Regions from separate parts of the Streptomyces sp. NPDC023481 genome, predicted to be linked through region 2. Evidence: riboswitches for the same ligand, from Rfam matches in the RefSeq annotation. Region 2 holds a riboswitch; the other holds the start of a gene.
The links. Region 2 has a riboswitch for cyclic di-AMP ahead of ACZ3ZD_RS23185 (transglycosylase family protein). Riboswitches for the same ligand answer to the same signal wherever they lie in the genome.

Region 1 (3,203 bases), on a different contig from region 2:
CGTCGTCGGCGGCGGCTGTCCTCACGTTGGTCCGCTGGTCCACCTGAGCCGCCATTCTCACCCGAATCGGTGAGGAGTGGTGATTTCCGTGATGACCATCTGACCAAATCGGCCGTGAGGAATCGTCAGCCCACGGAGGCAACTCCGTGTACGCCTCCGGTATGACACGCGACGGTGGTATCTCCACCCGACCCGTAGGGGTCACGCCGGGCGCGGCGGCCCGTACGGGGCCGGCCGGGTCAGCCGGCGCGGTGCACGACCGCGTCGCACAGCTCCATCAGGGCCGCCTTGGCGTCGCACGCGCGCAGCGGTGCGAGTGCGGCCCGCGCCTCCTCCGCGTACCGCACGGTGTCCCGGCGGGCCTGCTCCAGCGCGGGGTGCGCGCGCAGCGCGGCCAGCGCCTCGGCGTGCCGGGCATCGTCGCTCAGGTCGGAGTCGAGCAGCTCGCACAGCGCGACGTCCTCGGGCCGGCCCAGCCGGGCGGCGCGCTCGCGCAGCCGGAGCACCGGCAGGGTGGGGATGCCCTCGCGCAGGTCGGTGCCCGGGGTCTTGCCGGACTCGTGGGAGTCGGAGGCGATGTCCAGGACGTCGTCGGCGAGCTGGAAGGCGACCCCGAGCCGTTCGCCGTACTGGGTGAGCGTGTCGACGACCGTCTCGTCGGCGCCGGACATCATCGCGCCGAACCGGCACGAGACGGCCACCAGGGAGCCCGTCTTGCCGCCGAGCACGTCCAGGTAGTGATCGACCGGGTCGCGCCCGTCGGAGGGGCCCGCGGTCTCCAGGATCTGGCCGGTGACCAGCCGCTCGAACGCCAGCGCCTGCACCCGGACCGCCTCGGGGCCGAGGTCGGCGAGGATCTGGGAGGCGCGGGCGAACAGGAAGTCGCCGGTGAGGACCGCGACGGAGTTGCCCCAGCGGGTGTTGGCGCTGTCCACACCCCGCCGCACGGCCGCCTCGTCCATGACGTCGTCGTGGTACAGCGTGGCCAGATGGGTCAGCTCCACGACCACGGCCGAGGGCACGACACCGGGCGCGTACGGATCGCCGAACTGGGCCGCGAGCATCACCAGAAGTGGCCGGAAACGCTTCCCCCCGGCCCGCACGAGGTGCTGCGCGGCCTCCGTGATGAACGGGACCTCGCTCTTGGTGGCTTCGAGCAAGCCTTCCTCGACAGCCGCCAATCCGGCCTGGACATCGGCTTCCAGAGCCTGGTCCCGCACGCTCAGCCCGAACGGCCCGACGACGGTCACGAGGGGTCTCCTGTCTGCTGGTGTCTGCTGGCGATTACACGGTTTGTCGATAGGTCGCTGCCATCACTCAAGTCAGCGTATCCGGTCCCTGTTCGATCACCGATAGCGCCCACCGGTCCAGCCCGGGCGGTACCGGATCATGATCGGCATGACGACGATCACACAATAAGAACGGAAATTTACAGCTTTCCCAGTAATTCGGGCGCTATGGCGCAACCTCTCCATACCCCACCACTCCGACTTCCCGCCCCAATCCCCCTAATCCCTCATGTCTGATTTGAAGTAGTTTGCCAGTTCGTGAAATGGCTCACTCCGGCCACCTGCCCGACCCACCCTCAAAAGCCCCTGCGAGCCCTTGTCCTGTCGGCGAGTTGAGGATTGGCAACCGCAAAGGATCAAGCGCCTCATACGACATCGATCAAGGTCAAATCGCACGTTGTATGAATCCGGCCCTTGTTTCCGACATGTGCTCTCGCATACGTTCCGGGCCGTCGGGCGGACGCCGAATCCTGCCGCCGCCCGCGTAACCCATCGACGAACTCATTCGTACGGCAGGAGCGGGGGACCCAGGTAAGTCGCCGGACCGGACGGCACACGCCGCACCGGAACGGCTCGGGGTGAAGCCGTGCCTCTTCCAGGGCACGGCCGGGCACCTCCCAGCCCGAACCCGACAGCTCACCTCGCAGGCGCCGGAGAGGAACACCGCCATGCCTGCTGCCGCTCAGCCCCGCCGCACCCGCACCGGCCGTCTCGTCCGCGCCGTCACCGCCGCCGGCGCCGGTGCCGCCGTACTCGCCCTGCCGCTCATCGGCGCGACCAGCGCCGCCGCGGCCCCCAGCACCACCGCGACGGCCGCCACCACCACCGCCGGCTACCCGAACACCCTGGACGGCTGGATCCGCGAGTCGCTCGCGATCATGGCCCAGAAGGGCATCCCGGGCACCTACAACGGCATCTACCGCAACATCATCCGCGAGTCCTCGGGCAACCCGAACGCCATCAACCTCTGGGACTCCAACGCCGCCAAGGGCATCCCGTCCAAGGGCCTGCTCCAGGTCATCGACCCCACGTTCAACGCGTACCACGTGGCCGGAACCTCGTTCAACATCTACGACCCGGTCGCGAACATCACCGCCGCCTGCAACTACGCGGCCGCGCGGTACGGGTCGATCGACAACGTGTTCAGCGCGTACTGACCGGCTCAGGGCCGGCTCAGGGCCGCAGCCGGGCCAGCTCAGGGTCGCAGTCGGGCCGACTCGAGGCCGGAGCCGGGCCGACTCGGGGCCGGAGCCGCGGCCGGCGCTACTGATATGCCGGTCAGTCGGTCGGCCCCCCGGCCGGGTCGACTTCCCGGTCAGTCGGGCGGGAAGAGTCGTTCGAGGACGACGGCGATGCCGTCGTCCTCGTTCGACAAGGTGATCTCGTCGGCCACCGCCTTCAGTTCGGGGTGCGCGCCGGCCATGGCGACACCGCGCGCGGCCCAGTGGAACATGGGGATGTCGTTGGGCATGTCACCGAAGGCGAGGGCACGGTCGGCGCCGACCCCCAGCCGCCCGGCGGCCAGCGCCAGACCGGTCGCCTTCGTCACCCCGCTCGGCTGGAGCTCCACGGTGCCCGGGCCCGACATGGTGACCGTCGCCAGCGAGCCCACCGCCGCGCGCGCCACCGCCGCCAACTCGTCGTCGGACAGGATGGCGTGCCGCAGCAGCACCTTGCTGATGGGCTCCGCCCACAGGTCGTCGCGCCGGCCGACGCGCACCGCGGGCAGCGTCGGGTGGGGCATCCGGTAGCCGGGCTCGATCAGCGTGAGCCCGTCGACGCCGTCCTGGTCGACCGCCGCGCAGACCGGCCCCACCTCCGCCTCGATCTTGCCGAGCGCGGTCTCGGCCAGCTCCCGGTCCAGCCTCACCGACCACAGCAGGCGGTCGCTCCCGGCGTCGTAGACCTGCGCTC
Region 2 (3,203 bases):
AGCCGACCAGCTCCGGGCCGATCTGCTCGATGACGGCGAGGACGGCCTTCTCGACGCCCTTGCCCTGGTAGCGGTTCGGGTCACCGTCGCGCAGCTCGATGGCCTCGAAGGCGCCGGTCGAGGCGCCGGACGGGACGGCGGCACGACCCGTGCTGCCGTCGTCGAGGCCGACCTCGACCTCGACCGTGGGGTTGCCTCGGGAGTCCAGGATTTCCCGGGCTACGACGACGTCGATGGACGGCACGAGCATCTCCTTCTTGGATGTGACGCTGGAAGTGCGGGGCTGGTGTGCCTTGCGCCTAGAGCCTAACCGTCCCGGGCGCGTCGGCCACCGACCGACCGTCCCGTGGACAAGGCGACGGTACCTTTTGTTTCTCGTCGAAACAAAGGGTTCGGGGACTGGGACGTGAAAAACCCCGCCCGGTGCGTACGGGGGAACACGCACCGGGCGGGGTGCCCGTGGGGGCCGGGGGGGAGTGGCCCGCACAGGGGTCTTCAGTGGGGCCCGCGCGGAAGGGCGGGCCCCGTGGTCCGGCCGGCGGCCGGGTGTCACTTCAGGTGCAGCTGCTGACCGGGGTAGATCAGGTTGGCGTCCTCGACGATGTCCTTGTTCAGCTCGAACAGCTTCTCCCAGCCGCCCTGCACGTGGTGCGCCTGGGCGATGGAGCTGAGCGTGTCACCGGTGACGACCTTGTACTCGCCGTCGCCCTTCTTGACCTTCTTGCCGGTCGGGGTGGTGACGGTCTTGCTCTTGCCCGCGCTCGGGGCCGGGCGCTCGGCGGAGCGGGAGGCGGCCTGGTCGTCGGTGGAGCGGCTGGTGGTACCGGCCGAGGTCGAGGGGGTGCTCGGAGCCGGGTTGCTCGGGGCCGGGGCGCTGTCGGTGGCACCGGACAGGCCCGTGCCGCAGACCGGCCAGGCACCCTTGCCCTGCGCGGCCAGGACCTTCTCGGCGACCGCGATCTGCTGCGACTTGCTCGCCTTGTCGGCGGTGCCGGCGTACTGCGTGCCGCCGTACGCGGCCCAGGTGGAGGCGGAGAACTGCAGACCGCCGTAGTAACCGTTGCCGGTGTTGATGGACCAGTTGCCACCGGACTCGCACTGGGCGACCTGGTCCCACTCGGAGGAGGTGGCGGCGGAGGCGTTGCCGGCCGCCATCAGCGGGGCGGCGACGGCGACACCGGTGACACCGGCGAGCGCGACGGCGCGGACGGCCTTGGACGGACGGCGGTGCTTGCCCTTGCCGGAAAACAGCATGGAAGGATCCCCTCACCGACGCCTGCGAGGTGAGCTGTCGGGTTCGGGCCGGTTGAGTTGCCCGGCCGCGCTCCCGCTCTCGCGGTCTGCGCGGCTTCACCCCCAGCCGGTTCCGGCATCAACTGCCGGGCCCGGCGACTTACCTTGGGTCCCCCGCTCCTGCCTACGGCGCTTGACGCGACGACTGTTCCCGGGCAACCGCTGGCAGGATTCGGCGTTGCGACTGCCGGGGCTCGTGGTGACGAGCGGTCTCGACCGTAGACACGTGATCGACGGAATTTCAAAGACGATCAGGGCTTCTGAGACTCATCCCACACTTTCGCCAATTCGGACATCAGGGAGTAAAACGGGGCGTCAACTCCGGCTGTTACGCGCCCTTTTCACCCTCTACTTCCAGGGTCTGACCGGCGCTGATGTGGTTCGGGTCGGTGCCGATGGCCTTCTTGTTGGCGGAGTAGAGCGCGTGCCACCCGCCGTCGACCTCAAGGGAGTCGGCGATGGAGGCGAGGGTGTCGCCCTCGCGGACGGTGTACGTGTCCGTTTCGCGCGCCGCGTGCCGCCCGGAAGCGGCGGAGTCCTGACCGTTTGTCACGTTTTCGTCGGCGCTCGCCCCGCGGTGACGTCCGCCACTGAGGGCCCCGGTGTCGACCAGGCTCCAAGAACCGGCGGCCTGCTGGGGGTTGTCCGCGACGCCGCCGGTGCCCGGGGTGGCCGCGGGGGCGGACTCGTGCGAGTCGCCCGCGCTCGACGAGGTGGACTTGTCCGTCTTGGGGGTGTTGGTTCCCGTGGAGCCGGTGCCCGCGCCGGCGCCCTTGTCCGACTTCCCGCCCGGCGTGGTGGCCGTGCCCGACGAGGAACCGGCGCCCGAGCCGGAGTTGGCGTCGGAGCCGGCACCGGTGGAGGGTGACGAATCCGGCGTACCGGACGAGCCGGAGCCTTCGGTGGAGCCGGAGCCGCCGGAGGAGTCCGTGCTGCCGGAGCCGGAGTCACCGGACTTCTCGGTCGATCCGGACGAGTCACCCGAACCGCCGGTGCCACCGGAGCCACCGACACCCGTGTCGACGTCCACGGAGCCCGAGCCCGAGGTCAGCCCGGACAGCAGGGCGCAGGTGGCCCACGGGGTGGTGCCCTTGTCGGCGAGGATCTTCTCGGCGACGGCGATCTGCTGGTTGCGGCTGGCCTGGTCGGGGCTGGCCGCGTAGTCGCCGCCGCCGTAGCTGTTCCAGTCCTCCTGCGAGATCTGCAGGCCGCCGTAGTAGCCGTTGCCCGGGTTCGCGCTCCAGGAGCCGCCGCTCTCGCATTCGGCCACCTTGTCCCACGTGGTGCCGTCGGCCGCGTTGGCGCTCGCCGCGCCGAGGAGCGGGATGGCGATGGCGGAGCCGGTCACTCCGGCCGCGACGAGCAGGGCCGGGGCCTGGCGGGGGCGACGGTGTCGGCCGTTCCCGGAGAGCATGCAGAAGCCTTTCGAGCGACAGCAGGGGCAGCGCGGCGGGTGATGCCGCTCGCCACGCTGATGGGTGAACGTATAGGCATACGATCACTTGTCACAAGTTCATGCCGCAGAGATCACGTGAAGATCACAGAGTTGAATGTTCGTCATCTTCCCTCCACGACCCGTGGTCAGGCGGGGGGTGTGAACTCCACCGGCAGGGTGCGCAGGCCGCGCATGATGAGCCCGCCGCGCCAGCGCAGCTCCGCCGGATCCGCGGCGAGCCGCAGATCGGGCAGGCGGGTGAGCAGGGTGGCGAGCGCGGTCTGGCCCTCCAGGCGGGCGAGCGGCGCGCCGAGGCAGTAGTGGATGCCGTGCCCGTACCCGAGGTGCTGGTTGTCGCGGCGGGCGAGGTCCAGCACGTCCGGGTCGGCGAACCGCTCCGGGTCCCGGTCCGCGGCGGCGAGGACGACGAGCACCGGATCCCCCGGCGCGATGTCCTGCCCGCCGATGCTCAGCG

Region 1: it holds a riboswitch for cyclic di-AMP, as region 2 does, so the genes downstream of both, ACZ3ZD_RS01810 (transglycosylase SLT domain-containing protein) here and ACZ3ZD_RS23185 (transglycosylase family protein) in region 2, are expected to answer to the same signal.

Annotation. Positions count from the first base shown of each region.
Region 1 is NZ_JBVHJE010000001.1:380,196-383,398, reverse strand. Features, by position in the region: gene ACZ3ZD_RS01815 (polyprenyl synthetase family protein) at 240-1,250, opposite strand; cyclic di-AMP (ydaO/yuaA leader) riboswitch at 1,773-1,952, shown strand; gene ACZ3ZD_RS01810 (transglycosylase SLT domain-containing protein) at 1,958-2,446, shown strand; gene ACZ3ZD_RS01805 (HAD family hydrolase) at 2,605-3,203, opposite strand, start outside.
Region 2 is NZ_JBVHJE010000012.1:93,251-96,453, forward strand. Features, by position in the region: gene eno (phosphopyruvate hydratase) at 1-250, opposite strand, end outside; gene ACZ3ZD_RS23185 (transglycosylase family protein) at 550-1,254, opposite strand; cyclic di-AMP (ydaO/yuaA leader) riboswitch at 1,259-1,435, opposite strand; gene ACZ3ZD_RS23190 (transglycosylase family protein) at 1,622-2,707, opposite strand; gene ACZ3ZD_RS23195 (cytochrome P450 family protein) at 2,875-3,203, opposite strand, start outside.